DNA from 3 places in the Micromonospora sp. NPDC049274 genome. Region 1 is predicted to be linked to each of the others. Evidence: riboswitches for the same ligand, from Rfam matches in the RefSeq annotation. Region 1 holds a riboswitch; each other region holds the start of a gene.
What was found. Region 1 has a riboswitch for cyclic di-AMP ahead of AB0K10_RS28745 (C39 family peptidase). Riboswitches for the same ligand answer to the same signal wherever they lie in the genome.
Positions count from the first base shown of each region.

Region 2: linked by a shared signal. The riboswitch ahead of AB0K10_RS18310 (hypothetical protein) and the one ahead of AB0K10_RS28745 (C39 family peptidase) in region 1 are both predicted to bind cyclic di-AMP.
Region 3: linked by a shared signal. The riboswitch ahead of AB0K10_RS07675 (NlpC/P60 family protein) and the one ahead of AB0K10_RS28745 (C39 family peptidase) in region 1 are both predicted to bind cyclic di-AMP.

Region 1 covers NZ_JBFAQS010000020.1:95,396-105,771, forward strand. Annotated here, with positions in the region: gene AB0K10_RS28705 (DNA topoisomerase IV subunit B) at 1-30, shown strand, start outside; gene AB0K10_RS28710 (DNA topoisomerase IV subunit A) at 63-2,546, shown strand; gene AB0K10_RS28715 (alpha-ketoglutarate-dependent dioxygenase AlkB) at 2,699-3,337, opposite strand; gene AB0K10_RS28720 (HAD family hydrolase) at 3,372-4,046, opposite strand; gene AB0K10_RS28725 (spore coat protein) at 4,118-5,176, opposite strand; gene AB0K10_RS28730 (acyltransferase) at 5,542-6,777, shown strand; gene AB0K10_RS28735 (hypothetical protein) at 6,871-7,260, shown strand; gene AB0K10_RS28740 (hypothetical protein) at 7,394-8,164, shown strand; cyclic di-AMP (ydaO/yuaA leader) riboswitch at 8,449-8,590, shown strand; gene AB0K10_RS28745 (C39 family peptidase) at 8,824-9,666, shown strand; gene AB0K10_RS28750 (alpha/beta hydrolase) at 9,791-10,376, shown strand, end outside.
Region 2 covers NZ_JBFAQS010000009.1:39,624-49,999, reverse strand. Annotated here, with positions in the region: gene AB0K10_RS18355 (DUF6596 domain-containing protein) at 1-988, shown strand, start outside; gene AB0K10_RS18350 (alpha/beta hydrolase) at 1,038-2,498, opposite strand; gene AB0K10_RS18345 (hypothetical protein) at 2,625-2,894, opposite strand; gene AB0K10_RS18340 (helix-turn-helix domain-containing protein) at 2,891-3,238, opposite strand; gene AB0K10_RS18335 (CsbD family protein) at 3,397-3,570, opposite strand; gene AB0K10_RS18330 (heavy metal translocating P-type ATPase) at 3,645-5,894, opposite strand; gene AB0K10_RS18325 (hypothetical protein) at 5,907-6,863, opposite strand; gene AB0K10_RS18320 (copper ion binding protein) at 6,878-7,087, opposite strand; gene AB0K10_RS18315 (metal-sensitive transcriptional regulator) at 7,238-7,534, shown strand; cyclic di-AMP (ydaO/yuaA leader) riboswitch at 8,248-8,378, shown strand; gene AB0K10_RS18310 (hypothetical protein) at 8,383-9,402, shown strand; gene AB0K10_RS18305 (carbonic anhydrase) at 9,460-10,185, opposite strand.
Region 3 covers NZ_JBFAQS010000003.1:273,794-284,169, reverse strand. Annotated here, with positions in the region: gene AB0K10_RS07720 (cell wall-binding repeat-containing protein) at 165-2,063, shown strand; gene AB0K10_RS07715 (NUDIX domain-containing protein) at 2,224-2,712, opposite strand; gene AB0K10_RS07710 (hypothetical protein) at 2,777-2,950, shown strand; gene AB0K10_RS07705 (cellulose-binding domain-containing protein) at 3,016-3,831, shown strand; gene AB0K10_RS07700 (hypothetical protein) at 3,930-4,103, shown strand; tRNA gene AB0K10_RS07695 (tRNA-Gly) at 4,185-4,258, opposite strand; gene AB0K10_RS07690 (zinc metalloprotease) at 4,505-5,482, shown strand; gene AB0K10_RS07685 (pyridoxamine 5'-phosphate oxidase family protein) at 5,560-6,117, opposite strand; gene dcd (dCTP deaminase) at 6,195-6,773, shown strand; gene AB0K10_RS07675 (NlpC/P60 family protein) at 6,833-7,810, opposite strand; cyclic di-AMP (ydaO/yuaA leader) riboswitch at 7,887-8,023, opposite strand; gene AB0K10_RS07670 (peptidoglycan recognition family protein) at 8,255-10,231, shown strand; gene AB0K10_RS07665 (NlpC/P60 family protein) at 10,320-10,376, opposite strand, start outside.

The DNA of each region.
Region 1 (10,376 bases):
CGCGTCGACCGCGATGCGATCGACGCATGAGCACCGCTGCCGTTCGAGGGGAAAGCTGAGTCATGGCACGCCGTAAGGAAAACAAGGTCGACCTCTCCTCGTTCGACCAAGCCGGCGCGCGGGTCTTCGACAACCCGCTGGTCACCGAGGTCTCCGACTCCTACCTGGAGTACGCGTTCTCGGTCATCCACTCCCGTGCGCTGCCGGACGCGCGCGACGGCCTCAAGCCCGTGCACCGCCGCATCCTCTGGTCCATGTACGAACAGGGCTACCGCCCCGATCGTGGACATGTGAAGTCTGCCCGAATTGTCGGGGATACGATGGGCAAGTACCATCCGCACGGCGACACCGCGATCTACGACGCCATGGTCCGCCTCGCGCAGGACTTCTCGCTCAACGTGCCCCTCATCGACGGGCACGGCAACTTCGGATCTCCGGACGATGGCCCGGCGGCCAGCCGCTACACCGAGGCGCGGATGTCGCGCGAGGCCATGCTGCTCGTCGGTGAGCTGGGCGAGGACACGGTCGACGTCGAGCCCAACTACGACGGGTCGCTGACCCAGCCGACGGTGCTGCCGGCGGCCTTCCCCAACCTGCTGGTCAACGGCGCGTCCGGGATCGCGGTCGGGATGGCCACGAACATGATCCCGCACAACCTCGCCGAGGTCGTCTCCGCGGCCCGCTGGCTGATCAACCACCCGGACGCCACTCTGGACCGGCTCATGGAGTTCGTCCCCGGCCCCGACCTGCCCACCGGCGGGGTGCTGCTCGGCCTGGACGAGGTGCGCCGCGCGTACGAGACGGGGCGCGGCGTCGTCCGGATGCGCGGCAAGGTGGAGATCGGCCCGATCGAGGGCAGCCGGGGCCGCCAGGCGATCACAGTGGTCGAGTTGCCCTACGGCGTCGGCGCGGAGAAGGTCATCGCGGCGATCACCAACGAGGTCACCAAGACCAAGCGGCTGACCGGCATCGCGGACGTCAAGGACCTCACCGACCGGGAGAGCGGCACCCGCCTGGTCGTCGAGTGCAAGGTGGGGGTCAACCCGCAGGCGCTGCTGGCCGACCTCTACCGGTTGACCCCGCTGGAGCAGTCCTTCGGCGTCAACAACCTGGTGCTTGTCGACGGGCAGCCCCGTACCCTCGGGTTGAAGGCGCTGCTGGAGGTCTTCCTGGCGCACCGGTACGAGGTGATCACCCGACGCAGCTCGTTCCGCCGACGCAAGCGTCAGGAGCGGCTGCACCTGGTCGACGGTCTGCTGATCGCACTGCTGGACATCGACCGCGTGGTGCGCCTGATCCGGGGCAGTGACGACGCGCAGGCGGCCAAGGACGGGCTGATGAGCCATTTCGGCCTCTCCGACATCCAGGCCACCTACATCCTGGACACTCCGCTGCGCCGGTTGACCAAGTTCGACCGGATCGAGCTGGAGGCCGAGCAGGAGCGGCTGCGCGCCGAGATCACCGAGCTGTCCACGATCCTCGACGACGAGCGGGTGCTCAAGAAGCTGGTCTCCGACGAGCTGGCCGCAGTGGTCAAGCAGTTCGGCAGCGAACGGCGGACGACGCTCGTCGACGGCGACCTCAAGGAGGTGCTCGCCGCGTCCGTGCCGGCCGGCCCGCTGGAGGTCGCCGACGACCCGTGCCAGGTCATCCTCTCCGCGACCGGGCTTGTCGCCCGCACCGCGGCGGAGTCGGAGGAGAGCGCCGAGGGGCGTCGGCGCAACGGCCGGGTCAAGCACGACACCGTACGCGCGATCGTGCACTCCACCGCCCGTGGTCGGGTGCTGCTGATCACCAGCGCGGGCCGCGCGTTCAAGATCGACGTCCTGCCGCTGCCGGTCCTGCCCGAGCAGGCCGGCACGGTGTCGCTGCGCGGCGGCATGTCCGCCGCCGAACTGGTGCCGTTGGAGGCGGGGGAGACCGTGGTCGGCCTGGCGCCGCTCGGCGGTGCGGCGGACACGTCACCCGGGCTGGCGCTGGGCACCCGCCAGGGCGTGGTGAAGATCTGCGCACCGGAGTGGCCGGTGCGGTCCGACGAGTTCGACGTGATCGGCTTGCGCGACGGTGACGAGGTCGTCGGCGCGACCTGGCTGAGCGACGGTGCCGAGACGCTGACCTTTGTGACCTCCGAGGCGTCGCTGCTGCGCTTCGCCGCCGGGTTGGTGCGCCCGCAGGGGCTCAAGGGCGGCGGGATGGCCGGCATCAACCTGCCGGCCGGGGCTCGGGTGGTCTTCTTCGGCGCGGTGCGCACCGACGATCCGGGGCACGGCGAGCCGATGGTCGTGACGTCCACCGGGGCGACGGTCAAGGTGACACCGTTCAAGGCGTACCCGGCGAAGGGCCGGGCGACCGGCGGTGTGCGTGCGCACCGCTTCCTCAAGGACGAGACGGACGTGGCGGTCGCCTGGGTCGGGCCGCGCCCGGTCGGCGCGACCGGCACCGGCGAGCCGGTGGAGCTACCGGCAGCGGACCCCCGCCGCGACGGCAGCGGCTTCGCGGTCATGCTCGGCCCAACTGTCGTAGGCCACCTGATCGAACGCGACTAACCAACCCGACCCCAAACCCAAACCCCAACCCCCTGCGCTCGTCGATCATGAAGTTATTGCCGCGACACGCCGATGCCGGTGGCAATAACTTCATGATCAATCTGGGCGGGGCGGGGCGGGGCGGGGCGGGGGCGGGGGCGGGGAGAGGGGGGTTAGGCGACGTTGATGGGGCGGAACTGGACGCTCACCCTTGGGCCTACCGGGCGGGTGGTCTTGGGGATGGCGTGTTCCCAGGTGCGTTGGCAGGAGCCACCCATCACGATGAGGTCGCCGTGGCCCACCGGGAAACGCAGGCTGTCGCCACCACCTCCGCGCGGGCGCAGCAGCAGCGGCCGGGGCGACCCGAACGAGACGATCGCGACAATTGTGTCGCTGTGCGCGGAACGGCCGATGGTGTCACCGTGCCAGGCGACGCTGTCCCGGCCGGAGCGGTAGAGGCACATCCCGGCGGTGACGAACGGCTCACCCAACTCGGGGGCAAAGTGCCGGGTCAGCTCGGCTCGTGCCGAGGTGAGCACGGGGTGCGGCAGGTCCCGATCACCGCCGTACCAGCAGAGCAGGCGGGGCACGTCGACCTCGCTGTCGTACATGGTGCGCCGCTCGGCCCGCCATGGCACCCCGGTGAGCAGGGTGTCGAGGACCGCATCGGAACCGTGCACCCAGCCGGGGAGGTGGTCGACCCAGGCGCCCCGGCTCAGGTGATGCCGCCGGATCTGGCCGGGCAGTGGCCCCAGGGTCGGCTCCGCGTCCGTCAGGTCGAGCATCGACGGCTGGTAGGCGGCAGGCGTCATGAGGCCACCCTAGCAGCACTTTAGTACACCCGTGCTAGCCGCTTGCCGCCGTCCCCGCGGCTGTCGCGTTGTGCTTCGCCACCAGAGCCGGAAGGTCGTCCAGCGAGTCGATGCGGAACAGGCACCGCTCGGCCTCTGCCGGCAGGTCGAGGATGTGCCCCCAGGGGCCGCGTCGGATCAGGCAGGTCGTCATGCCCGCCTCGGCGGCCGGGCGTACGTCGTTGTCTGGCCGGTCGCCGACGTACAGGATCGACGACGGGTCGCCGCCGCCGGCGTGGATGACGCGTTCGAAGAAGGCCGGTGACGGTTTCGCCACTCCCCAACCGGTCGATGTGCCGATCATGTCCACGGGAAGGTCGAGGGCGTGCAGGAGCGCTTCGGCGTGGGCTGGTTGGTTGCCGGCCAGCCCCACGAACAGGCCCTGCTCCTTGAGGGCGGCCAGGCACCCACGCGCATCGGGGTAGAGGTCCTCTTCGCCGAACCACTCCGGTTTGCCGGCGGCGGCTCGGCGTTCCAGCTCGACCGCGAGGTCGAAATCGGGCCGGAAGGCCCGGAACGTCTCCTGCCAGTCCAGACCGCGGGCGATCACGGCACCGAGGACCGCCGAGAGTGTGTGCCGTGGAACGCCGAACCAGTCCGCCCAGCCCGCGAACTCGCGGGACTCGTCGAGGATGGTTCCGCCGACATCGAAGACAACCGCACGGATCATGTGTCGCTCCCCGTTACACGTTTGCGCTGTCAGCGCATGGTAGGCGGGGGAGAGCCCCCAGAGTGTGCCCGTCAGTCGCCGACGGGCGCGGGCCGTACGGCGTCGAACACCGCGTCCACGACGCGCGCCCGGCCCCGCCCGTCGACTGTGGACCAGGCCCGCGCGGCCAGCGCCGCGCGGCGCTGCGGCGAGCTGAGCAGCCCGTGCAGGGTCCGCGCCGCGGCCGCCCGGGCGGCCCGTCCGGGCACCCCGGCGACGGTCAGCTCCGGCAGCTCGCCGAGGCCGACGGCCACGCCGTGCCGAACCACCCGGGTGTACGACTCGCGTTGGTTGTCGACCACGCAGACCAGCGCCGCGGGTGCGCCGAGGCAGCAGAATTCCCAGGTGGAGGTGCCGGCGGCGCTGACCACCAGGTCGGCCTCGATCATCAGTGACGGCAACGAGCCGGTGGGCGCGACCGGACGCACGATCTGCCCTCGCCCGGGGGTGATCTCCTCCAGCTCGGTCTCGATCTCGGGTCGGCCGACGACGACCGTGAGGTCCATGGGGTGACCGGTGGACAGCAGCACGCGGGTGAGCACCGGGGCCGCGCCGGCGGCGTCGGTGCCGCCGAAGAAGGCCAGCACCCGGGGTCGGCTGACTGTCGTGGCGGGCCGGGGGACCGGTGGTCGGGAGGTGATCAGGGAGTCGCGCAGCAGGGCGTACGCACTGCCGGCGAGCAGCCGTCCGGGCAGCTCGGTCGACTCCGCTCCGAAGTTCTGGTCGAGGTAGAGGTCGGCGATCTGGCCCCGGCTGTCCCCGTCGATCACGGCGAGGGTGAACACGCCGGCAGCGCGCAGGGCGCCCGCCCCGGCCGGGTCCAGCTCGTAGGAGTCGAGAACCAGCACGTCCAGCTCGTGGCGGCGGGCTGCCTCGACCAGTTCGGCAGGCGAATCCGGGCCTGGGTGCAGGGGGATGCCCCGCGCGGTGAGCTCCGCGGTGGCCCAGGGGAGCCGTTCGACGGCGCCGAACACGGCGACGTGGGCGCCCCGGGCGAGGAACTCCTCAGCGAGCGCCAGGCAGCGGACGAGATGGCCGACGCCGCGCTGCGGTCCGGCGTCGCAGCGCAACCCGATCCGGAGGGTGGTCAGGACTCCTCCAGCTGCTTCCGTCGTACGTCGACGTCGAGTGCGCGCGTCGGCTCCTTGAGCACGCCGCCACGTTCGACGACCCGGGTGGCCAGCTCTGGAACCTGATGTGGCCGGCGTTCGTGGAATCTCTGAACTCCCGCCCGGCGGAAGGTCGACGTCCACCGCAGGTCCGGTCCGCCATCAGGGCAGCCCGCGCCTACCCGTTCCGCGTTGCAGGGGTGGAACGCGTCCGGTTCACCCAGAAGTGCCCCGGGTAGGGTACCCGGGTACGGCCGCTGCTGGGCCGTCGCGGGCGTCGCCGTCCGATGTCGCACCGAGGAGGACACGCACGTGCTGGTGACCCTGCCGAGCCTCGGGATCCCGGCATGACGAGCGCCGCCGCCGCGACGGCCGCCCGGTCCGCCCCCGCGCCGGCCCGGCTGCCCTCGCTGACCGGGCTGCGTTGGATCGCCGCGTTGCTGGTCTTCGGCTTCCACGTCGGGACGATGCGGATCATCGCCGAGCCGGACTACAAGGCCGTGGTCGACGTGCTGTTCACCCTCGGCCTGTCCGGGGTGCAGTTCTTCTTCATCCTGAGCGGTTTCGTGCTGGTCTGGTCGGCCCGCGCGGGGGAGTCCCGGCGTACCTTCTGGCGGCGACGGGTTGCCAAGATCTACCCGAACCATCTGGTGCTGTGGGGGGCGGCGTTGCTGGTCGCCTGGTGGTTCGCCGACGCGGTCCTGCCAGCGGCCGCGCTGGAGAACCTGCTGCTGTTGCAGGCCTGGGACCCCCGGCCGGGCTGGTTCTACAGCATCAACACCGTGAGCTGGTCGCTCTCCTGCGAGTTCTTCTTCTACCTGTGTCTGCCGCTGGCGTTGCCGCTGCTGCGCCGGGCCCGGCCGAAGCTGCTCTGGGTGCTGATCGTCGTGCTGCCGCTGCTGATCCTCGCGCTCTGGCCGGCCCAGCAGTTGGTGCCGGAGGCGAGCCGGTGGTGGTTCACCCAGGTCTTCCCACCCGTACGGTCGCTGGAGTTCTGGTTGGGCGCGGTGGCGGCCGAGCTGCTGCGCCGTGGCCTCTGGCGGGGCCCGGGGCTGACCGCAGCCAGCGTGATCTTCCTGGCCACCTGGGTTGCAGCGGCAGAGTGGATTCGGGCCGAGCTGTGGACCACGCTGCTCGCGGTGGCGTACCTGCTGGTGATCACTGCCGCCGCGGACGCGGACGTCCGGGGTAGGCGTTCGCCATGGCGGTCTCGGCCGCTGGTCTGGCTCGGCGAGGTCTCCTTCGCCTTCTACCTGGTGCATGTGCTGGTGATGACGAGCGTGCTGCGTTTCAGCGGTGACTGGGGGACCGGCTTCCGGGGCTGGCGTGGCCCCGTCGCGGTGCTCGGTTTCCTGCTCGCGAACCTGGTCCTCGCCGGGTTGCTGCACCGCTTCGTCGAGACGCCGATGATGCGCCGACTCGCGCCGCGTCGTACGGCCCGCCCGCCCGTGCCCAGACCACGCACGGCCGGGCCTCGGGCCGCCGGGGACGATGCCCACGACCCCGATGCTGTCGGGACTCAGGCCGAGCCCGGCGGGACCGACCAGCCCGACAGCCGATCACCGTACGTCGACTCGCGCTGACACCGTCCACCCTGGTCAGCAGGGTCGGCGCGGCGTGCGCCGACACGCCCGTGGCCGATGCGTCAGGGCCGGCGCGGCAGTAGCGTTGGCTACGTGCTTCCGGTCGCGCTCACCTGTCCGCTGTGGTGGGTGGCGCGCTGGGCTACGCGGGTGCTGACCAGCCTCGCAGCGGTCGCGGCCCTGGCGCTGGGCGCGAGCCCCGCCTCGGCCCCCGTGCCACCGCTGAGCGCCGTGCCACCGCTGAGCGCCGTGCCGCCCCTGAGCGCCGTGCCAGAGGCTGCCGTGCACCCGGCCTCGGCGGTTCGTGCGGGTGCCGCCGAGGAGTTCATCCCGGCCGGGTCGGTCGACGCGCAACCGGCGCCGTCCGGCGACCAGGGCGCCATCGCGACCGGCATGCTTCCGGTGTCCGCGGCCGGGTCCGACCGGCCGCCTCTCGTCGACGCTTCGCGCGGCTGGGCTCCCCGAGGTCCGCCCCGGCGCTGAGTCACCGGGCCATGCGCCCCGTCGTCGCGCCCTGTCGATCCACCAGCTCCGCACCCCGCCGATCCGTGGCCCGCCGTGGCCAGGTCGCGGCCGGGGCTCCCCATCGCTTTGCTCTCTCCGCGAGGAGCCGACCATGGAGACTGCCGTCTTCTACCAGTTCGTGACCGATGTGCCGCAGGCCGCTGCCATCTGGTCGACCCTGTTCCTGCTGGCGCTGGGCGTACTCGCCGTGCTGGTCGCCCGCCCCGAGCGGGACCGCCGCGCGGACGACCCAGTCCCGGCCGCGCCGACCGCCCGCGAGGTGGCCGCGGCCGAAGCCGACGACCTGCGCCGGTACGCCGAGGAGGTGACAGTCGCCGCGACCGGCGCCGCCAAGACGGCCCGGCGGCGACGCGATGCCTGGGTCACCGCTCAGGAACTGGTGGAGCGGGCCTGGGTGGGGTACGACGAGGCGGACACCGCCACCCGTCGCTTCGCGGGTTCTGGTGCGCTGCCCACCCCGCACACCCCCCGGACTCCCGCCGAGTACGCCTCCCGGGAGCGCTACCTGCACCGTGCGGCGATGGCGGCGTACTGGCGGGGCGATCTGACCATGGCGCAGCTCGGTGACGTGCTCGCCCACCGGCGCGGCTGGGATTCCCGGCGGCACCCGGTCGAGCAGGAGGTGCTGCTCAGCCGGGTGATCCGGGACGCGAGACTGGCCGACTACCGGGCCGCCGCCACCGCGGAGCGGGCCGCCTGGCGGGACGCGGAACTGGCTGCCGAGTCGGCGCGCACCCTTGCCGAGGAGGCGTACGCGGCAACGGCGCGGCTGCGGCCCAGCCCGGCACCCGCCCGACGCGCGGCGAGTGGGGCGTCCCGTCCCGCCCTCGTGGCACGGTGGCGCCCGGCTCGCGCGGGTTGAGCCCGATCCGTTACGTGAGCCCGGTCACGCCATTCGGAAATCGGGCGTCCGACGCGTTCGGCTCGATCTTTCCCGTGATTGTGGCCGCATTATCGGCAGCCTGTCCGGTTGTCGCCCGTAGGCGTCGCCGTAACCGGTTGTCCCATCGAGTCACATCATCGGCAGTACGCGCAGAAATTGTCGCACCGAATCGGGTTTACGCAGGTGAACCTGGCTTGGCAGGCCGCGAACAGGCCAGTAGTGTCGTCCCGTCCGGTGCGGTAACCGATCGCAACAGGCGACGCCGCGCCGACCCGCTCAATCGTGCTTAACGAACCGGGGACCCATCAGTAAGTCTGGGGTGAATCCGCGAGCCACGGCCTGCGGTAGGGCGATCTTCCCGCCCGAATCCGTCAGCTAACCCGGTAGGCGGTGTCGGAAGGAGTTCCAAACCCGTGCAGCACCTTTCCACCCCTCGGTTGTTCCCACGCCTCCACGGCGCAGCGGTGCCCCCGCTCATCCGTCCAGTGACGGTGAGCTGACCCCCCGGGTCATCGCCTCTCCCGCCCGGCCCCGCCGGGTGTTCCCCTGAGCGGTTCACCATCCGCGGACCACTGTCCGCGCGCTGGCGCCTGCCCGGATACCGGTCCGGCCCGTGGTGTGCCGCTCTCCCCCGATCCGTGGAGGACCCCGTGAAGCACACCATGCAGCGTCAGCTCCGTCGCCTGGCGACCGAGCGCCCGTACCAGATCGTCGCCACCTCCGCCGCGGCCCTCGTGATCGCCACGGCCACCGGCGCCCTGCTCACCGGCGCCGACGACGCGCCGGCCAGCCACCGCACCGCTACCACTGTCGCCGAGATGCGCAGTGACACCGCCGCTACCCTCGGCGACGCGCGCGACGCGTCCCCCAGTGCCGCGCCGACGACCGCCGCCCCAGCCACCAGCGCCGCGTCGCCCGCCGCCAAGGCCAGCGCCAACCCGGATCTGACCCGTAAGCGGCAGACGCCGAAGCCGCCCGCGACCAAGGTGCTCGACTACGACTACGAGGCGCAGAACACGTACTACAACTGCGGCCCCGCAGCCACCCGCAACGCGCTCAGCGCCACCGGCATCGACCGCACCCAGGAGGAACTCGGTGCCGAGCTGGGCACCACCGAGATGGGCACCAACTCGGCCGAGGACACCACCCGAGCACTCAACGCCGAGGTGAAGGGCTCCCCGTACCAGACCCGGATGTTTGCCGGCGCGCCCAGCCCGGCCCAGATGGACCGGCTCCAGGCCGATGTGGTCAAGGCCATCACCGACGGCCGGGGCGTGGTGGCCAACGTCGTCGGCGACGCCACCGACACCGACGGCGGCTGGCACTCCTACGGCGGCGGGCACTACATCGCCGTCGTGGGCTACAAGGACAACGGCCGGACCGTGCGGATCGCCGACTCGGCGAACCCGGCCGACCCGTCCTACTGGATCACCACGATCGACCTTGCCAACTGGATTGCCACCCGGGGCTACTCCGCCTGATCCAGGCACGTAGACCGCCGCGGGCGTCGTCCCCCACGAGGGGCCGGCGCCCGCGGCCTCATTCCGGTACGCGCCGCCGTCGGCGACTCTCGTACCCGGCCGCGAACCGTGGCAGACTGCGGCCGTGGTGGATGAATCGGGTGACCGCACCGGTCGCCTGCCGGTCCTGCTGCTGCTGCACGGTATGGGGGCGACCGGAGACGTCTGGCTGCCGTGGGCGCCGTTGCTGGAGCAGCACTGGCCGGGGCGGTGGCTCGCACCGGATCTCGCCGGCCACGGCTGGTCGGCCCCGCTGCCGTCGTACTCCTTTGCTGGTTTCGCCGGCCGAATCGCTCAGGGCCTCGCCGCCGACGACCGGCTCGTCGTGCTCGGGCACTCGCTGGGCGGGGTGGTGGGCCTGGCGCTGGCCGCCCGCGCCGCCGGGACACCTGTGGACGCGGTGGTCGGGCTCGGCATCAAGGCGCTCTGGTCACCCGCCGAGCTGGCCCGCGCCGCTGAGCTCGCCGCACGCCCGGTGAGCTGGTTCGCCAGCCGTACCGAGGCGGCCCGCCGCTATCTGCGCGTCTCCGGGTTGGTCGGCCTGGTCCCGCCGGATCATCCGGTGGTGGACGCCGGGTTGCGTCAGGTCGCCGGCCGGTGGCGCCTCGCCATGGACCCGACAGCCTTCGGCGTCGGCGAGCCCGACCTGGCCCCGTTGCTGGCGGCGACCG
Region 2 (10,376 bases), on a different contig from region 1:
GCCGGCGTACGCCCAGGTCGCCCCGGCGGCCGACGCCCCGCCGGCGGTGGCGGACGCCGACGACACCCTCACCCTGCTCTTCCTCTGCTGCCACCCGGCGCTCGCGCCCTCGGCGCAGGTGGCGCTCACCCTGCGGGCGGTCGGCGGCCTCAGCACCGCCCAGATCGCCCGGGCGCACCTGCTGCCCGAGGCGACCATGAGCCAACGGATCCGGCGGGCCAAGCAGCGGATCGAGGCCGCCGGAGCCCGTTTCTCGATGCCCGGACCGGGTGAGCGCGGCGAGCGGCTGCGCACCGTGCTCCGGGTGCTCTACCTGATCTTCAACGAGGGGTACACCGCGTCCAGCGGGCCGGACCTGCGACGGGCCGAGCTGACCGGCGAGGCGATCCGGCTGGCCCGCGTCCTGCACGGGCTGCTGCCCGACGACGGCGAGGTGAATGGGCTGCTGGCGCTGATGCTGCTGACCGACGCCCATCGAGCGGCCCGGGTCGGCGAGGACGGCGAGCTGGTGCCGCTGACCGAGCAGGACCGCACCCTCTGGGACGCCGATGCCATCGCGGAGGGAGTCGCCCTCGTCACCGAGGCGCTCACCTGGTCGCCGCCCGGCCCGTACCAGCTTCAGGCGGCGATCGCGGCGGTGCACGCCGAGGCGCCGACGGCGGCGGAGACCGACTGGCCGCAGATCGTGGCGCTCTACCGGCTGCTGGCGCGGATCGCCCCCAACCCGATGGTCACGCTCAACCAGGCGGTCGCGGTGGCCATGGTGGACGGGCCACGCGCCGGGCTCGCCCTGCTCACCGCCCTGGACTCCGACGGCCGCACTGCCGGGCACCACCGGCTCGCGGCGGTCCGGGCGCACCTGCTGGAGCTGGCCGGGGAGCCCGGCGCCGCGCGGGAGGCGTACCTGGCGGCAGCACGCGGCACCACGAGCCTGCCGGAGCAGCGCTATCTCCAGTCGCGGGCGGCCCGGTTGGCCGCGCCCCGGTAGGTCCGCCGCCGGACGCCGGGCGGATCGACCCGACGCCGGCGGCCGACTGTCACACGGGCTCGACGGCCGGGCAGCGGGTGCCCCGGGGCGGCACCACCCGGTCGATCAGGTAGGCGTCGACGGTCCGCTCCACGCACGGGCTCGTGGTGTAGCTGCCGTGCCCCCAACCCTCGTAGGTCAGCAGCACGCCGTGCCTGCCCAACTGCCGCGCCACGTCGGTGGCCCAGTTGTATCCGCTGGCCGGGTCGTGCACGGTGGCGGCGATCAGCAGCGGCACGTCGGTGCGCACGCGCAGGCGGTGCTGCGGGTTGGCGACCGGCGTCGGCGTGCCCAGGCAGGTCGCGAGGGCGAAGACCGCCGTCGGGTACCGCAGGTCGGGCGCGAGCCGGGCCATCCGGCGCAGGTGTCCGGCGTACTCACGGTAGTCGCGGACGGGCAGGCTCCAGTCCTGGCAGAAGACCGCGAAGGGGTACGGCGCCACGGCGTCGCCCGCCGACGGGACGACGGCGGCCCGCACGGCGCTGGGGACGTCCATGCTGCCCAGCCACTCGGCGAGCCCCGGCCACCGCCACGTGTCGTAGAACTCCTTGTGAGTGAGCCGGGTCAGCTCGAACGGGGTCAGCACGACACCGGGCCGTTTCGGGTTGGTCAGATCGCCGCGCTCGGCCCGCGCGCGCAGCCTCTCCCAGATCGCCCGCAAATCCTGCCCGTGCAGCACGCACGCGGTGGACCTGTCGCACCAGGCGACGAACTCGTCGAACGCGTCCTCAGAGGTGACGGCCTGGGTGTCGAGAAGCGCCCGGGTGTCGAGGCTGTGGTCCATGGCGGCCTCCAGCACCATGGCCCGGACCTTCTCCGGGAACAGTTCCGCGTACCGCTCGCCGAGCAGGGTGCCGTAGGAGCTGCCGTGGAAGGTCAACTGCCGCTCGCCGAGCGCGGCCCGGATCGCGTCGAGGTCACGGGCGGCGCTCGTGGTGTCCACGTGGTCGTAGAGCGGGCCGGTGCGGGCGCGGCAGTCGGCGCGCAGCAGCACGTTGCCGGCCAGCGTGGCGTCGAACTGGGCCTGGTCGGCGATCAACTGCGGTTGCCGGGCGAGCAGGTCCCGTGCGCAGAGCACCGGGTGGCTGCCGCCGGTGCCGCGCGGGTCGAAGCTGACGATGTCGAACCGGCGGCGCAGGTCGGCGCTGAACCGGGAGCTGCCGTTCACCACCCGGTCGACCCCGCTGTCGCCCGGCCCGCCGGGACCGAACACCAGCGCACCCTCCCGGGTGGCCGGGTTGGCGACGCGGCGGGCCAGCGCCAGGTCGAAGCGCTCACCCCGAGGTCGGTTCCAGTCCACCGGCAAGGACAGGGTGCCGCACTGGGCGGTGGCGTCGGCGGCGCACGGCCGCCAATCGATCGTCGGGGCGGGCTGTGCTCGGGCGGCGGCCGGGCTCGCCGGGGTCAGGCCGGCGGCCGTGAGGGCCAGGGCGACCGCCCAGCCGACTGCGGATTTGCGTACGCGCAGCATGAGGTGCTGTCCTCTCCTCGAAGGAGCGTTACCGGTGAGACTCGCCCACTGGGCGAGGTGATGCTGCTTCCCTCCCGGGCCGTCGAGTGGCCGCTCGACGGCCCGGGGCCTCCGTCTCCGGCGCGGTCAGTCGACCTCGCGCAGGACGCGTTCGAGGGTGGTCATCCGGGTCTCCATCCCGCCCAGCCGGCCGTCCATGGCCGCGAGCAGGCGGGCGTTCTCCGCCTGGGACTGAGCGGCCGTCTCGGCGAGCCGGCGGTAGTCGTCCGCGCGGGCCGCCTCGTACCGGGCCCGCCGGGTCTTGGCGAATTGGACGACTGTCACCGTGACCACGCTGATCAGGAAACCGAAGATGCCGATCGCGCCGACCACCTCGGTCCAGTCGTGCTCGCTCATCGGTCCGCTCCGGACTGCTCGGCCGAGTCGGGCACGGTGAGCGTCTGGACCGCCGCCGCGATGACCTCGGGGGTGAGTGTGAGCACGAACGGCTCCACCTCGTAGTAGTTCATGGCCTTCCCGTCCTCCGACAACTCCAGGCGAGCGGTGACCAGCCCGGCCGCCGCCAGCTTCCGTAGGTGGACCTGCAACAGCGCCCGGCTGATGCCCAGTTGCCGGGCCAGCCCGCTGACATAGGCACGCTCACGGGCCAGCGCGGCGACGACCCGCAGCCGGTGCGGGTTGGCCAGGGTGGCCAGCATCCGGACCAGGTCGTCGCCGGTCGGCGGTGAGGCGGCACTCATAACCAGCCCTTGCACATGCCAACAGAAGTTAGCAGGTAACAGCGCGCGGCGGTGCGGTCGACAGCGGAATCAGGGGGATCTCAGGGTTCCCGGTCCGGGACAGACAGCAACGCCGGGCCGGTGAAACTCACCGGCCCGGCGTTCTGCTACGTCGTACGTCAGCTCTTGAAGGCGTCCTTGATCTTCTCGCCGGCCTGCTTGAGCTTGGCCGTGGACTGGTCAGCGCGACCCTCGGCCTCGAGCTGCTCGTTGTCGGTGGCCCGACCGGCGCCTTCCTTCAGCTTGCCGGTCGCGTCCTCGGTGGCGTTGTTGATCTTGTCGTCGAATCCCATTGCCAACCTCCATTGCAAGCGTCGCTACGACAGCAGAGGTACCCCCGTCATCGCCGGCCCAACCATCACCATCGTCACAATCCGCGATCGGTGGCCGAGCGAAACCGACGCAGCCGCAGGCTGTTGGCCACCACGAAGACCGAGGACAGCGCCATCGTGGCACCGGCGATCATCGGGTTGAGCAGCCCGGCGGCGGCCAGCGGCAGGGCTGCCACGTTGTAACCGAAGGCCCAGAACAGGTTGCCCCGGATGATCCCGAGCGTGCGCCGGGACAGTCGGATGGCGTCCACCGCCGCATCCAGGTCGCCCCGGACGAGGGTGAGGTCGGACGCCTCGATCGCCACGTCGGTGCCGGTGCCCATGGCCAACCCCAGGTCGGCCTGGGCAAGTGCCGGCGCGTCGTTCACCCCGTCCCCCACCATCGCCACCGACCGCCCCTGCGCCTGCAGCCGCCGGACGACGTCGACCTTCCCGGCGGGCAGCACCTCGGCGATCACCTCGTCGATGCCCACCTCGGCGGCGACCGCCCGGGCCACTGTGGGATTGTCCCCGGTCAGCAGGACCGGGGTGAGCCCCAGCGCACGCAGCCGAGCCACGGCTGTCCGGCTGGTGGGCCGGACCACGTCGGCGACCGCGAGCACACCCCGCGCCCGTCCTTCCCAGCCGGCGACGATCGCCGTACGTCCGGCGGCCTCGGCGTCCCGCACGGCCCGGTCGACCTCCGGCGGTACGTCGACGCCGCGCTCGCGCAGCAGCCGGGGCCGGCCGACCAGTACGGCCCGCCCGTCGACGGTGCCGGTGACGCCCGACCCTTCGAGGTTGGCGAAACCGGTCACCGGGGGCAGCGCTCCGGCCTCGACGGCACCCGCGGCGACGGCCCGGGCGATCGGGTGCTCGGAGGCGGCCTCCACGGCCCCGGCGAGCCGAAGCAACTCGGCGCGGACCTCACCGCTCGCCGGCACGACGTCCACCAACGTCATCCGACCAGTCGTCACAGTGCCGGTCTTGTCCAGTACGACGGTGTCGACCCGACGGGTCGACTCCAGCACCTCCGGTCCCTTGATCAGCACGCCGAGCTGGGCGCCACGGCCCGTGCCGACCAACAGCGCGGTAGGCGTGGCCAGCCCGAGGGCACATGGGCAGGCGATGATCAGCACGGCCACGGCGGCGGTGAACGCGGCGGTCGGACCGGCGCCGGTGCCGAGCCACCAGCCGAGGGTGCCCACCGCCAGGGTGATGACGATCGGCACGAAGACGCCGGAGAGCCGGTCGGCCAGCCGCTGCACGGCCGCCTTGCCGCTCTGCGCCTGCTCGACGAGGTCGGCCATCCGGGCGAGCTGCGTGTCCGCGCCGATCCGGGTGGCGGTGACGACCAGCCGGCCGCCCGCGTTGATCGTGGCGCCGACCACGCCGTCGCCCGGCCCGACCTCGACCGGCACCGACTCACCGGTCAGCATGCTGGCGTCGACGGCGGACGTGCCCTCGTCGACGACCCCGTCGGTGGCGATCTTCTCGCCGGGGCGGACCACGAACCGGTCACCGACGGCGAGCCGGTCCACCGGGATCCGCGTCTCCACCCCGTCGCGCAGCACCGCCACGTCCCGGGCGCCGAGTTCGAGAAGGGCGCGCAGGGCCGCCCCGGCGGTCCGCTTGGACCGGGCCTCGAAGTAGCGGCCGGCCAGGATGAACACGGTCACCCCGGCGGCCGCCTCCAGGTAGATGGTGCCGGCGCCGTCGGTGCGCGTGATGTCGAAGCGGAACGGGTGCGTCATCCCGGGCATCCCCGCGTCGCCCAGGAAGAGCGCCCAGAGTGACCAGCCGAACGCGGCCAGGGTGCCCAGCGAGACCAGCGTGTCCATGGTCGCGGCGCCGTGCCGCAGGTTGGTCCAGGCGGCCCGGTGGAACGGCAGCCCGCCCCAGACCACCACCGGAGCCGCAAGGGTCAGTGACAGCCACTGCCAGTAGTCGAACTGCCAGGGCGGCACCATGGCCAGCACGACCACCGGCACGCTGAGCGCCACCGACACCCACAGCCGGGTACGCGGACCCCGCAGCGGGTCGGCCGGCTGCTCGGTCGTCGGCGGGGCCGGCAGGGCCGCCGTGTAGCCCGTCTTCTGCACCGTGTCGATCAGGTCGTCCGGGGTGACACCGTCGGCGTACCGGACCGTGGCCTTCTCGGTGGCGTAGTTGACTGTGGCGCTCACCCCGTCCATCCGGTTCAGCTTCTTCTCGATCCGGGCGGCGCAGGCGGCGCACGTCATTCCCCCGATGGCCAGCTCGATCCGGTTCGGCGCCTCGGGCAGGGGTCTGCTGGTGGTGGTCATCGTCTGGTCCCGTCAGTTGTGCCCGTGGCCGGGGGTGCCGTGCTCGGCGCCGCCGGTCGAGGACGGTCCACCCGGGGTGGGGCCGGCACCGGTCGCGGCGGCGTCGGCAACGACTGTGAACTCGGCGGTGTGCACCCGCCCGCCGTGCCGGAAGTCGAGGTAGAGCCGGTAGCTGCCGGCCGACGGCACCTCGGCGAGGAAGGTGACCTGCGGACCGGGTCGGGTGCGCCCGTCGCCGGGCGTTCCGTCCGGGTGGACGTGCAGGTACGCGAGATCGCCGCGGCGCAACGCCACCAGGTGCCCGTACGCCCCCAGGTAGGGCTCCAGGTCGGTGACCGGCCGCCCGTCCCGGCTGACGGTAAGGGTGAGTGGCGACGTGCGGCCGGGCTGCGGCGTGCCGGCCAGGGTGACCGTGTACCCGTCGACGGTGGTGCTGCTCGCCGGGGCGGGCAGCGGCCGTTCGGTCAACTCACCGGGGACCGTCACGTCCACCCCGAGGATCAGGGGCTCACCCCCGGTCGGGGTGAAGTCGGCGAACGCCCGCCACTGCCCGGGACCGGCCAGCGGGGTGTCGACCCGCCAGGTGCCGTCGGGAGCCAGGTCGGGGTGCACGTGGCGGAAACCGGACAGGTCCCGGCGGGCGACGATCAGGTGCATCCGCTTGTCGTGCGCCACGTCGTACCTGGTCACCGGGCGGCCGTCCGGTCCACCGACGCGGAAGGCGAACTCGCCTGCCGGGGCGGCCACCGGAACGAGTGTGTAACCCCGGTCGGAGACGAGCAGGCCACCGGGAACCCGATCGGTCACCTCGTCGTGGGTGGTGGGGCCCGAGGTGTGGGCGGCGCCGCCGTCGTGCCCGCTCCGGGCGGCCGGGGCGGCCGGGTCGACCACCCGGCCGATCCCGTACGCCGCGCCGAAGACCGCCGCGAGACCGAGGGCGAACCCGCCCAGCCTGGTCACCGTGTTCACCTCGAGCCTCCCGCTCACGCCTCGACGAGGTCGTAACCGGCCTCGTCGATTGCGGCCCGAACGGACTCGGTGGCCACGGGCTGCTCACTGGTGACGGTGACCCGGCCGCTGGCGAGATCCACCTGCACGTCGCGCACGCCGGCAATGGCGCCCACCTCGGCGCTGACGGCGCTGACGCAGTGCCCGCAGGTCATGCCGCGCACCTGGTACATCGTGTCGACCATCGAAGCTCTCCCTTCATCGTCCGCCAGCCTATACCCCCCAGGGGTAAGGCCGAGTCAGACCGGTGTCCGTTCACGTACCGGTACCCGGTGGGGGTATCCGGCAGGAAGGGACGGTACCATACCCCCCAGGGGTACGCTATCCTCGTCGTCATGACCGCTCCCACCCCGATCCGCGGGTACACCGCCAGCAAGGACCAGCTGCTCGCGCGGCTCCGCCGCGTGGAGGGCCAGGTCCGGGGCATCGAGAAGATGGTCGACGACGACCGCTACTGCATCGACGTGCTCACCCAGATCTCCGCGATCCAGGCCGCTCTCGACAAGGTGGCCCTGGGCCTGCTCGACGGGCACGCCCGGCACTGCATGCACGAGGGAGCGGCCGAGGGCCGGGCCGACGAGATGGCCACCGAGATGATGGCGGCCGTCGGCCGACTCATGAAGCGCGGCTGAGCCGGCAGACGGCTCCCGCCGTGACTACCATTTCCGACGATGGCCCACCGGTCCCCGCCACACAGTCGGGCGCCGGCACCGCCAGACAGCGGCGCCGGCACGTACCAGCCGGGCCGGCCGGTCACTGTGCGTGACCGCCCGTTCGTCAGCCAGCCATCCGATGCGCTCGTCACCGTGTTCGTCCGGCGGAGGTGAACCGCCCGGCCCGTCGGCACGTACCCCGCACCGGATCGTTGGGAGTCTCGCATTGGGTTCCGACCACAGCAGTTCCGCTCGCCCCGCCCCGCCCCGGGTACGACGCGCCGCCGTACCCCTCACCACCGGGCTGGCCGCGGCGGTGAGCGCGGCCGGGTCGACGCCGGTGCGGGGCGCGGACGCCGACGCCCTGACGCCGCGCCCCCGTGCGGACCGGACGGAGGCACTGGCCGCCCTCAGCTCCCCGCCAACGGGTCGGCCCGACGGGCCCGATCCGGAGCGGCGTCCACCCCCATCCACCGCCACCGCCCGGTGGCCAGAGCCGAACAGGAGCACGGATACGGCATGGTGACACTCCTCAGCGTGACCGGATCGGGCATCCCCCCTGAGAACCGCGTCACTGGTCACTCAACGCCATGGCGAAATGACGCTTTTAGTGGGTATCGGGACGTAGCTCAGGCGGTGGATTCTCGGGTAACCTCGCTGCCGGTCACCGACGAAGGCGCGCAGCGGCGCCTGCGGTGCCACCGCCCAATCGCCAACCGGCGAGCCGGGGACCCAGGCACGTGGGGTGAATCCGCGCCAGCGGTAGGGGCCACTTCCGCCCCGAACCCGTCAGCTAACCCGGTCGGCGGTCGACGGAAGGGAACATTGTGACGGCACCCCTACGCCGCTGGTTGACACCCGTGGTGGCCGTGCTCGCCGCGCTGACCGTGTTCGCCGGACCCCTCCCGGCCCACGCCGCCCCGACGACCCCCACACCGTCCGGGCACGAGCAGGAGGACGAGCCCAAGCTGCTCGACGACGTGATCGAGCAGACCAACCGGGACTACGTGGCGGCCAAGTCCAAGCTGGACCAATCCAAGAAGCGGCAGCTCGAGCGTTCGCTGGAGGTCGAGCGGGCCAAGGCCGACCTGGCCGCGCTGGCGCCGCAGGTCGCGCAGATCGCCGCCCAGTCGTACCGGACCGGGCGCGTCGGCGCGATCGCGATGCTGCTGGAGAGCGACGCCCCGGACTCGTTCGTCCAACGGGCCGCGGCGCTCGACGAGATGAACATGGTCAACGAGAAGAAGCTCGCCGAGGTCAACGCGGTCAAGGCCCGCGCCGAGCAGGCCAAGCTGGCCCTCGACGCGGAGGTCCGCGAGCAGCAGAAGCAGACCGCCCTGATGGCGAAGGACAAGCGCGACGCGGAGAAGTCGCTCGCGCTCGTCGGCGGTCAGGGTTTCACCGGCGGCCTGGTGGACGCCACCTCGCCGGTCGCCCGTATCGGCCCGGGTCGCACCGCCGACGGTGACTGGAAGCCGCAGTCGTGCAGCGAGAAGGACCCCACCACCTCCGGCTGCGTCACGCCCCGCACGCTGCACGCGTACAAGGAGGTCAAACGGGCCGGGTTCAACCGGTTCGTCGGCTGCCACCGCAACGGTGGCCCGTACGAGCACCCGAAGGGCCGCGCCTGTGACTGGTCGTTGCAGAAGAGCGGCTTCAGCCCGTGGCACAACAACGACACCCGCATGTACGGCAACAACGTCGCCGCGTTCCTCATCCGCAACGCCGACCGCCTCGGCATCTACTACGTGATCTGGAACCGGCAGATCTGGTTCCCGGCGACCGGCTGGAAGTCGTACAGCGGGCCGTCGAACCACACCGACCACGTGCACATGTCGCTGCTCTGACCCACCGCTCAGGAGTCCGAGGGCCGTCCCGCACCCCGCGGGGCGGCCCTCGCCCTGTCAGGCGGCGGTAGCTGCCGGGGCGTCCGCGGCGCCGGGTGCGTCGACAGTCGCGGCACCCGACGGTACGGGGGTCACCGGGCGCACCACACCGGCGGCGAGCCGGTACGACATCCCCACCACCGCCAACCGTCCCTGCGCCACCTCGGCCGCCAGCACGGGCGACTGCCCGAGCAGCGTTTCGACGGTTTGGGCGATGTGGATGTCGACGATGCCGTCGATATCGGTCACGCCCTCGGCTGTGGCGCGCCGCAGGCTGGGCAGTACGGCGTCGACCACCGCGGGAAGGTGCCCCGGGGGCGCGACGCCGGTGGCGGCCGCCTCGCGAGCAGCCTGTACGGCGCCGCACGAGTCGTGGCCGAGCACCACCACCAGCGGGGTGCCGAGCACGGCGACCGCGTACTCCACGCTGCCCAGCACCTCCGGGCCGGCGGTGTGCCCGGCCGTACGGACCACGAAGAGGTCGCCCAGTCCCCGGTCAAAGATGATTTCGGCGGCCAACCGGGAGTCGGAGCAGCCCACGATCACCGCGAACGGGTGCTGCCCGTCGGCCACGGCAGCGCGGTGCCCGGCGTCCTGGTTGGGGTGGCGCGGCGCTCCACTGACGAAGCGACGATTGCCGGCGGCCAGCTCTGCGTAGGCACGGGCCGGCTCGGTCGACGTCGCCGCTCGATCGCCGGCCCGCTGCGGGCCGGGCTGCTCGCCAGGCGTACCGGAACGGCTCATTCCCGCACCTCGTCTCCACGCGTTTGACCTGTTCAACAGGGTTTTCAGCCGGGCCGGCGGTGGGCGCTGGCCCGGGCTCCACGGTCACACGCACCGCAAGAGGCGTCAAGGTATGCGTGATTTAGATTTCATACGTTGAACCCGAACCGATCTCCGGCCGCAGGGACCGGCCGGGCCGTCGGCACCTGGCC
Region 3 (10,376 bases), on a different contig from region 1:
GGCTCGGCTTCGCGGGAACGGACCCTCCGACCGAGCCGACGGCAGGCCCCAGGCGGGCTGTCGAGACTGGTCCTGAGGACGTATCGTGCAACTGCCGCCGCGCCGCAGATGTGATCGTCCGCCTGGGCCCGGCTGTCCCATCTACCTCCTCCGAGGGGATCCCCTTGCCTCGACACCAGCGCCGACGGCCGCTCGCCGCGACGATGGCACCGGTTCTCGCCACCGTTGCGGTGGCGTTCGCCGTCACCCCGACTCCGGCCACCGCCTCCACCGGCCTCAGCGCCAACCCCTTCGCGCCTACGGCCAGCAACGGCAGCAGTTCCATCACCTTCGCCGACGGTCGGGTCCTGACCAACTCCGCCGGAGAAAAGATCAACTACGCCTCCTGGTCTCCCGACGGCAGCCGCGCCGCCTTCGTCAACCAGAACGGCGCGATCCTCACCCTGCGCTACGACGATCCGGACGATGTCCACACGGCGGTCTGGCCCGAGACCGACACCCAACGCCGCGACCCGCAGTGGATCGGGCGCACCGATGAGCTGGTCTGGGCGGCCAAGCCGCTGGGCCGTCCCTGGCGGCTGGAGCACACCCGAAACCTGAACGGCATCGAGACCGACGCCATCAGCCCCGACGACGGCCGGAACTACACGAACCCGGACAGCGACAACGCCGGTACCGTCGTCGCCCAACGTCAGCAGAGTGACGGCAGCGGCAAGCCGGCAGGCGTCCCGGAGATCGGGGTGATCACCTCCCAGCGCTTCGAGGAGATCGCGACCAACGCCAGCAACCCGACCATCTCGCCCGACGGACGCAAGGTGGCGTTCGTCCGGGACGGCCACCTCTGGAACATCGACCTTCACAGCGGGCTCGAGAACCGCGTCACGCCGGACGGCGCCAGCTACGACAATCCCCACTTCGCGCCGGGCGGCGACTTCGTGATGGCCAACCAGCGCGTGGAGGGGTCCGCCAGCTCGTCCGTGGTGAGGGTCTACGCCATCGGGGGAATGCAGGACAAGGTCTACCCCCTCGACGGGCTCAGCGGCGTGCCGGCGTACCAGCCGCAACTCCTGGACCGCACGGTGCGGGTCGCCGGCCAGGACCGGTTCGGCACCGCGGTGGCCGCATCCCAGTCGCACTGGGGGAAGTACGACGACCCGGCCGACGTCCGACCGCGGGCCGGCGCCGTCGTGCTGTCGCGTTCCGACACGTACGCCGACGCGCTCGGCGGCTCCGCGCTCGCCGCGGCCAAGAAGGGGCCGCTGCTGCTGACCCCGCCCACCGCGCTCCAGCCGCAGACCGCCGACGAGATCCGCCGGGTGCTCCCGGACGGCGGCACCGTCTACCTGCTCGGCAGCGAGGGTGCGCTGTCCAACACCGTGCGCACCGCCGTCGAGCGTCTCGGCTTCAGGGTCGTCCGGCTGGCCGGCGCCGACCGCTTCGCCACCTCGATCGCGATCGCCAACGCCATCGACCCGACCCCGGAGGAGGTCCTCGTCGCGACCGGCATGAACTTCCCCGACGCGCTGGCCGCCGGGGCCGCGGCCGGATCGCGCAACCGGCCCGGCACCGACACTTCCGCTGTGGTGGTGCTGACCAACGACGAGAAGCTGTCATCGGACACCAAGGCCTACCTCGATGCCCGGGCCGCCGGGGGCAGCCAGCTCATCGCGGTCGGCAAGCAGGCAGCCGCTGCGGTCGACCCGTACCTGACAATCAACTTCGCCGGCCGGGACCGGTTCGAGACCGCCCTCTCCGTCAACGTGCAGTTCTTCGGCAGGGGCGGCACCGTCGGCTTGGCCACCGGGATGGACTGGCCGGACGCGCTCGCCGGCGGCGCCCTGATGGCGACCCTGAACGGCCCTCTCATGCTGACCGTCGGCACCCAGGACACGCTGCACCCGAAGGCGAAGGAGTACGCCGACCTGCTCAGCGGCGCGGTTGACACCGCCGTCGTCTTCGGCTCGGCGGGCGTGGTCAGCGAGCCGCAGGCGGTCGAGCTCGGCAGGTGGATCGGCGGCCCGATGGGCAGCTCGATGACCCTCAACGGGACCTACCTGAAGTAGCGGCATCCCGCGAACGATCGGAAGGGCCCGGCGAATTCGCCGGGCCCTTCCCTGTCTCTCGGGCTCCGGCCGACGGCGCGAAGGGCAGCGCGCTGGCGTTCACGGGGACGACGTGACCCACCGGCGAGTTCGACAATTGTCAATGAGCACGGACCACATGTCACTGCGAGGCAAGATAACGCCCGAACGCTTCCTGCCCGTCAGGGATGAAGCGCCGATGTTGGACGGCTTGCCGCAGCTCGCCCCTCGTCATCCAGCCAAACCAGGCCACCTCCTGGGGATCAGGATCCACGTCGCCGGTGATGACGGCCTCATGTAAGCCGAGCCAGTACGGGCCGACCTCACCTCGACACAGGAACTTGAACATGAAGCGCACCGCCACGTCGACACCCAGCTCCTCGGCCAGCTCCCGAGCAGCGGCCGCCTGATACGACTCACCGACATCCACGGCCCCGCCGAAGCTCACCTCGTAGTAGCCGGGGAATCTGGAAAGGCCCTCAGCGCGTCGATACACCAGAATCCGGCCCCGCTGATCCCGGCAAATGGTCGTCGCGATGCGGTGCAGCCAGCCGCGACGGACAGCCTCGCCTCGGTCCACCACTCCCAGGACCCGGTCCTGATCATCGACCCGCTCCACGAGCTCATGCACAACGCACACAATCCCAGATCCGGGTCGCAGCGCGGGCCGCAAGGAGTTCGGCTACCCGACGGCGATGGCGCCCCGGCACTACGTGCTGTGCGCCCAGGCACCGGCCGATCCGGCCGACCTGTCCGGCTGGCAGCGCCAACCCGTCCTGGCCGAGGGGGGCGGTCGGGAGGTCACGGCGGTCTCCGGCGGCGAGCCGGTGCGACGCATGATGGAGACGCCCGCCGATCCGGTCAATTGACAGACATCTATTATCGCGGTCAACTGGCGAGACCCGCATCCCCCGGCTCACCCAGGAGGGCCCTCTTGCGTACGCTCCTGACCCTCGCCGCGGCCGCCGTCTGCGCCGCCGGTGCACTGGCCGTCCCCGCAGCGGCGGCGCAGGCCGATCCGGCCGGCACCGCCCCGACCGGCGCGACCGTCCCGGCCGACGCCTGCGCCGGTACCGTCCAGATCCAGTCGCTCACCTTCAACCCGCCCCGGGTGGTTGCGGGCCAGGTCGTCAGGGCCACGGCCGTCGGGCAGAACTGCACCGCCCAACAGCAACAGGTCTCCACGGCGATCTACGGCCGGTTCGTCGGCTCCACCCCCGGCATCCCCACCGGCTGCCCGGCCCTCCCCTCGCTGCCCGGCTGGACGGTCACCGTCGATCCGGGCGCGACCTTCAGCTGGCAGGAGGGTTACCACGTGCCCTCCGGCTGTACGGCCACCGGTCTGCAGGTCACGGTCTGGGTAGAGGACGACGCCACCGGCGGCGAGCTCACCCAGACCGCCACGGTGCCGATCGACCCGCCGCCGGCGGCACCCTGCACCGTGAGCTACCGCACCGGGAGCGAGTGGCCGGGAGGCTTCACCGCCCAGATCACCATCAAGAACACCAGCACCGTGCCGGTCAACGGTTGGACGCTCGGCTTCACCTTCCCCGGTGACCAGCACATCGACCAGTCCTGGTCCGCCACCGCCCAACAGAGCGGTGCCACCGTCACGGCCCGGAACGCCAGCTACAACCCCCTGGTGGCGCCGGGCGCCTCGGTGGTCTTCGGCGTCCTGGGCACCTGGCAGGCCAGCGACGCGGTGCCGATCGCGTTCACGCTCAACAACGTCAGCTGCGCCGCCGGGTAGCCCGCGCACCGGACCGCCGCACATGAGTGGCTATGCGGGCGAGGCACCGCTCGCGTCGTGGGCGCCCCGGCGCCAGCCTGCGAGACATCATGGCCCGGATGGGCCACGAAAGTCCCCATGCGGCGCTGATCCATCAGCAGGCCAATCGGGAGGCCGACCAGGTCATCGCCGACGCGATCGACAAGGCCGTCAGGACGGCCCGACGCAAGCCGAGCAGGCGTCGGACGCGACCGCCCGCCGAGGACGACGGGACGGGCGCCGAGGCGGGCTGATGGCACAGCGCCCCGTTGCAGCCATCCAGAACGACGGAAGCCCTGAGCGGGACCATCGGTCCTGACCAGGGCTTCCGTGCGTGGAGCGGGTGACGGGAATCGAACCCGCACTGTCAGCTTGGGAAGCTGATGTTCTGCCATTGAACTACACCCGCAGGCGGCACCACTGTACCTGAGGCACCGGGCCGGTGCACCCAGGTACCCCCGCGCACCCGTCCCACCACCCGCCGAGGCTGGGAGATGACGGCAGGTCGCCTCCGCACCACCTGCAGACACGAAAAAGTCTCCGCGCGGCAACATGTGTCCGTTCTCAAATGCGTCGATGGGTTGTAACGTCTGCCACACGTTCCCAGCCACGGCGTGACACACCCCCTGCCGCGCCGCGAGAAAGAGGTGGGCCCATGGGACTCCGTCCCAACCTGCTGACCCGGCGTGCCGCCGGTGTCGCATCGACGACCCTCGCGCTGCTGCTGAGCACCGCTGCCGTGGGCGTCGTTCCGGCTGCTTCGGCCTTCTCCGCGGCGCCTGGTGGCGCCTGCGCGGAGCCGACCGACAGCCACGCCGACGCCCGGGTGAGGCCCGGCGCGGCGAGCACCCACGAGCCCAACGAGCTGACCGCGAAGCAGGTCCGCGAACGCGAGGCCGACCTCGCGACGGCGCTGCGCGAGCGCGCCAACTTCCGCGCAGGCGCCACGACGCTTGCCACCGTCACCATCCCGGTGGTGGTGCACGTGATCCAGCGGGACAGCACCCGGGCCGGCGGCAACATCCCGGACTCGCTGATCACCTCGCAGATCAGCGTGCTCAACCAGGCCTACGCGGGCGGGACCGGCGGCGCGGCCACCGCCTTCTCCTTCCGACTCGACAAGATCAACCGAGTGACGAACCCGTCCTGGTACCCGATCGTCGACGGCTCGTCAGCGGAGCGCTCGATGAAGTCGTCGCTGCGGGTGGGCGGCAAGAGCACCCTCAACATCTACCTCGGTGAGCTGAGCGACGACCTGCTGGGCTGGGCGACCTTCCCGCAGCGCAAGCTCAGCAGCATGGACGGCGTGGTCGTGCTCAACGAGTCCCTCCCGGGGGGCGCCGCCACCAACTACAACCAGGGCGACACCGGCACCCACGAGATCGGGCACTGGCTGAACCTCTACCACACGTTCCAGGGTGGCTGCGGCGGCTCGGGTGACAGCGTGGGTGACACCCCGGCCGAGGCGTCACCGGCCTACGAGTGCCCGACCGGGCGGAACACCTGCTCGGCGACCGGCCTGGACCCGATCACCAACTTCATGGACTACACCTACGACTCGTGCATGTACCAGTTCACCCCGGGGCAGGCGAGCCGCATGCTGACCGCGTGGAACGCGTACCGCGCGGCGTAGCTCTCCTCGCGTACACCCGGTGCCGGCTCCGTCGCGACGGAGCCGGCACCGGCGTTTTTACCGGACCGGGCCCGCGGTCAGGCGGCCGTGCACTGGACGTCACGGCTGCGTCGGGTCGGGCGCGTCTGCGGTACGGAGAGAGGCGCGGCCGGCGCCGGCGGGGATTGCGGATCCAGCCAGACCCGCACTGCCGGGCGGCCCGGAGTGACACCCGGAACGCCTGTGATGTGCTGCTCGCGACGGGTCAACATCGCCACGTCGACTGTGAACTCGAACAGCCGCCAGTCGACCTGCGGCTCGGCCCGGGCACTCTGCGCCAACCGGGCCACCCGGCCCGGGTCGGCGACCGGCCAGGCGTGGCCCGCCACGTACGCCTCGTCGTCGCTCTCCTCCGAAGGGAAGGAGTGCAGCGCGTAGCGGCCGTCCCGTTCGAGGTCACGACGCTTCGGCGAGTCGATGATGAAACAGAAGAGACCCTCGTCGGTGATGACCGGGGAGACCGGGTGGACCCGGGGCCCGCCGTCGGCGCGGACCGTGGCCAGATAGCCGAAGCCCGGCCCGTACTGCTGCAGGAGAACGCGGATCCCGTCGGCGAGGCGGGGCTCGTCGGCGGCGAATTCGGACCAGGAAGCCATGCGGGCATTCTATCGAACAAATGTACGAGGAGCGACCTCAACACGCTGGTCACCGCGGCCCTCGCTATGGTGGTCCGATGCTGCTCTCCGACCGTGACCTGGTCTCCGAGATCAAGACCGGCACGCTGGGCCTGGAGCCGTTCGAGCCCACCCTGGTCCAACCGTCCAGCATCGACGTCCGACTCGACCGACTGTTCCGGGTCTTCAACAATCATCTCTACACCCACATCGACCCGGCCATGCAGCAGGACGACCTGACCTCGGTGGTCGAGGTGCCCGACGGCGAGCCGTTCGTGCTGCATCCGGGGGAGTTCGTGCTCGCCTCGACACTGGAGGTGATCTCGCTCGGCGACCAGCTCGCCGGCCGGCTGGAGGGGAAGAGCTCACTGGGCCGCCTCGGCCTGCTCACCCACTCCACCGCGGGGTTCATCGACCCGGGCTTCTCCGGCCACGTGACGCTGGAGCTGTCCAACGTGGCGAACCTGCCGATCACCCTCTGGCCGGGCATGAAGATCGGCCAGCTCTGCATCTTCCGGCTCTCCTCGCCGGCCGAGCACCCGTACGGCTCGGTGGTCTACGGCTCGCGGTACCAGGGTCAGCGAGGGCCGACGCCGAGCCGCTCCTGGCAGAACTGGCGTGCCTGGCCGACGCGCTAGGAGACGACGAGGGCCCGCCGCGATGAGATCGCGACGGGCCCTGCTGCGTCCGGCGTCGGTCAGCCGGGACGGCCGTAGCTGTGGATCGGCCCGTCGTCGACCTTCTTCATCTTGACGGGCTGACCGGCCTGGGAGGCGTGCACCACCCAGCCGCCGCCGACGTACATGCCGACGTGGTGGATGTCGCTGTAGTAGAAGACCAGGTCACCGGCGCGCAGATCGCCCCTGCTGACGTTCTTGGTCACCCGGCTCTGCGCTGCGGCGTTGTGCGGCAGCGACACGCCGGCCTTCGCCCACGCGGCGAGCATCAGCCCGGAACAGTCGTACGAGTTCGGACCCTCGGCACCCCACACGTACGGCTTGCCGATCTGGGCGCACGCGAACTTGACAGCCGTGCCCGCGGCGCCGCCGGGGTAGCTGGCCGGGCAGGGCGCCGGACGCAGCGAACCGCCGCCGCCGTTGCCGTACACCTTGAGGCGCAGCTTCTGCAGCCTGTCGATCTCGTCGTTGATCTGCTTCTTCTTCGCCGCCAACTGCGCTTCGGTCCGGGTCAGCTGGACCACCATCTCGTCGAGCGGCGCCTTCTGCCGGGCCAGCTCGTCGCGGAGGTCGGCGACCTGCCGGACGTCCTCCTGCTGGTTGTGGGCGAACCGGTCGAGCATCTCGAGCTGCCCGACCACCTCGCTGGGCGACCGACTGCCGAGCATCGTGTTGACAGTCGACAGGTTCTCGCCCATGTACGCCCGCACGGCCAGCGCGCTGACCTTGGTCATCGCGGCGTCGACCTGGCGTTCCAGGGGCGTGATGCGAGCGGCGAGCGTGTCGGCCTGCTTGCGCTTCACGGCCAGGTCCGCGCGGGTGGCGTTGTGCCGTTCGATGACCGGTTCGAGCTTGTTCCAGTCGGCGTCGATCTGGCGCTCGATCTCGGCGACGGACGGGTCCGCGTGCGCCGCCGTGGCGCTGCCGGTCAGGACGACGGCGACGCCGACCAGGGCGGCAAGGGCGGTGGTGAAGCGGGACCAGCGTGGACGCGGCATGGTCGACGTCGGGTTGGCCGAGGCCGACCGTTCGGACGACGGCCGCGGGGCATGGAGGGCCACCGGGGTTCCGTACTCCTTCTTCCTGACCGCCTACCGGGTTAGCTGACGGGTTCGGGCGGGAAGTTGGCGCCCTACCGCATTGGCTGCGGATTCACCCCGGGGGAACCTGGGTCCCCGGCTCGCTCGCAAGCGACTCGGCGGTGTCGGTCCGTTACCGCCCGGCTGGGCAGACCTGCTACCGGGCCGACAAATGACCAGAGTAGAGACGGCCGTTACCGATCCGCAACCCGTACGGCCGTGACACTCCGTACCGATTGGAGGGGATCACCGAGAGTAAATGAAAGTTTCTTTCTGCACGCTTTGATAGATAGAAAGGTATTGACGCGGACTCCCGGCCGGCGCGAAGGTGACCAGACCGATACCAGCAATCTAGGGGGTTCGATGGAAAGTCCAACCCTGTCCGCCGGCCGGCGCGCGCTGCTCGTCGTCGCGGTGGTCACCGCAACGACAGCCGTACCGCTGAGCGCCGGTCCCGCCTCCGCAGCGCCGGCCGCCGACCGTCAACAGCAGTACGCCGCGGCGTCGACCGAGTACGGGGTGCCGGCCGCCGTACTGCTCGGCGTCTCCTACCTGGAGTCCCGCTGGGACAGCAACGCCGGCACCCCGAGCACCAGCGGCGGCTACGGGCCCATGCACCTGACCGACGCCCGCCACGTGGCCGCCCTACCCGCGCGCGGCCACCACGACGCCGGCACCGAGGATCCGCGCGGCGACGATTCCCGTGCCGTCCGGGCACCCGCACCGGCCACGGATCCCGCGCCGCCCAGCGCCGCGTTGCAGACCGTCGACGTCGCCGCCGCGCTGACCGGCGCCGCCCCCGAGGCGCTGCGCACCGACGCCACGACCAACATCCGGGGAGGGGCGGCGCTGCTGGCCGCGTACCAACGGGAGGTGGGCGCCCCGGTCGGCGCCGGCACCGACCCGGCCACCTGGTACGGCGCGGTGGCCCGCTACGCCGGCGCGGACAGCGCCGACGCCGCGGCGGCCTTCGCCGACGAGGTCTTCACCACCATCGGCGCGGGCGAGACCCGCGTGACCGACGACGGCCAGCGGGTCACGCTGCCGGCCCGCGCGGTACGACCCGAGCGTTCCTGGCTGGACCGGCTGGGCCTGCGACGACTCGCCCGCCCGGACGGCCTGGAATGCCCCCGGACCGTGTCCTGTGAGTGGATCCCCGCCCCCTACGAGGCGTTCGGCGACGGCGACTACGGCAACCACGACCTCTCCGACCGGCCCGCCCGGCAGAAGATCGAGTACATAGTCATCCACGACACCGAGGCGAGTTGGGCGACCACCCTGCAACTCGTCCAGGACCCGACGTACGTGAGCTGGCACTACTCGCTGCGCTCGGTGGACGGGCACATCGCCCAGCACGTCAAGACCAAGGACGTCGCCTGGCACGCCGGCAACTGGTACGTCAACGCGAAGTCGATCGGGCTGGAGCACGAGGGCTTCGCCGCGCAGGGCACCTGGTACACCGAGGCGATGTACCGGACCTCGTCGAAGCTCGTCCGGCACCTGGCGCTGCGGTACGGCATCCCGCTGGACCGCCAGCACATCATCGGCCACGACAACGTGCCCGGCACCATCGCCTCGACAGTGCGTGGGATGCACTGGGACCCGGGCCCCTACTGGGACTGGACGCACTACTTCGACCTGCTGCACGCGCCGCGCCTGGACACCGGCACCCCGGCCACCGGGCTGGTCCGGATCGACCCCGACTACGCGACCAACCAACCGGCGTTCACCGGATGCGTCACCCCAGGAACGCCGTGCGCGCCGCGCGGCTCCTCGTCGGTGGTGCTGCACACCGCGCCGTCCGAGGACGCGCCGCTGGTGAACGACATCGCGCTGCGCCCGGACGGCACCCCGAACACGATGGACGTGTCGGACCACGGCGCCCGGGCCTCCGCCGGCCAGACGTACGCCCTGGCCGGGCGGCAGGGCGACTGGACGGCCATCTGGTACCTCGGGCAACGGGCCTGGTTCCACAACCCGGCGTCCGCGCCGACCGCCACCTGGACCGTCGGCGTGGTGGCCACCCCGAAGGCCGGCCGGGCCACCATCCCGGTGTACGGGCGGGCGTACCCGGAGCAGGCGGCCTACCCGGCAGGCGTTCCCTACCAGGCGATCTCGCCGCTGCAGTACACGCTGGCCGCCGGGCAGCGCTACGCCGTCGGCGCGGTGCTGGGCGGCGAGTACTACCGGGCCAGCACGTTCGACGGCTCCTCGCCCGGCGACTGGACGGTGATCCGGGGCAAGAACCGGTACGCGCAGATCCAGTTCGGCCACCGCATCATGTACGTCGACCTCGCCGACGTGCAGTTGCTGCCGTCCCCGGTGGGCGCGCCCCGCTGAGAGACGCCTCGCTGAGAGACACCTCGCTGAGAGACGACGACGGCCCCCGGTCGCTGTGACCGGGGGCCGTCGTGGTGCGCGAGGTGGATCAGCCGGGTCTGCGGAACCCGGCGACGGGCATGGTGTTGATGCTGGACACCTGCAC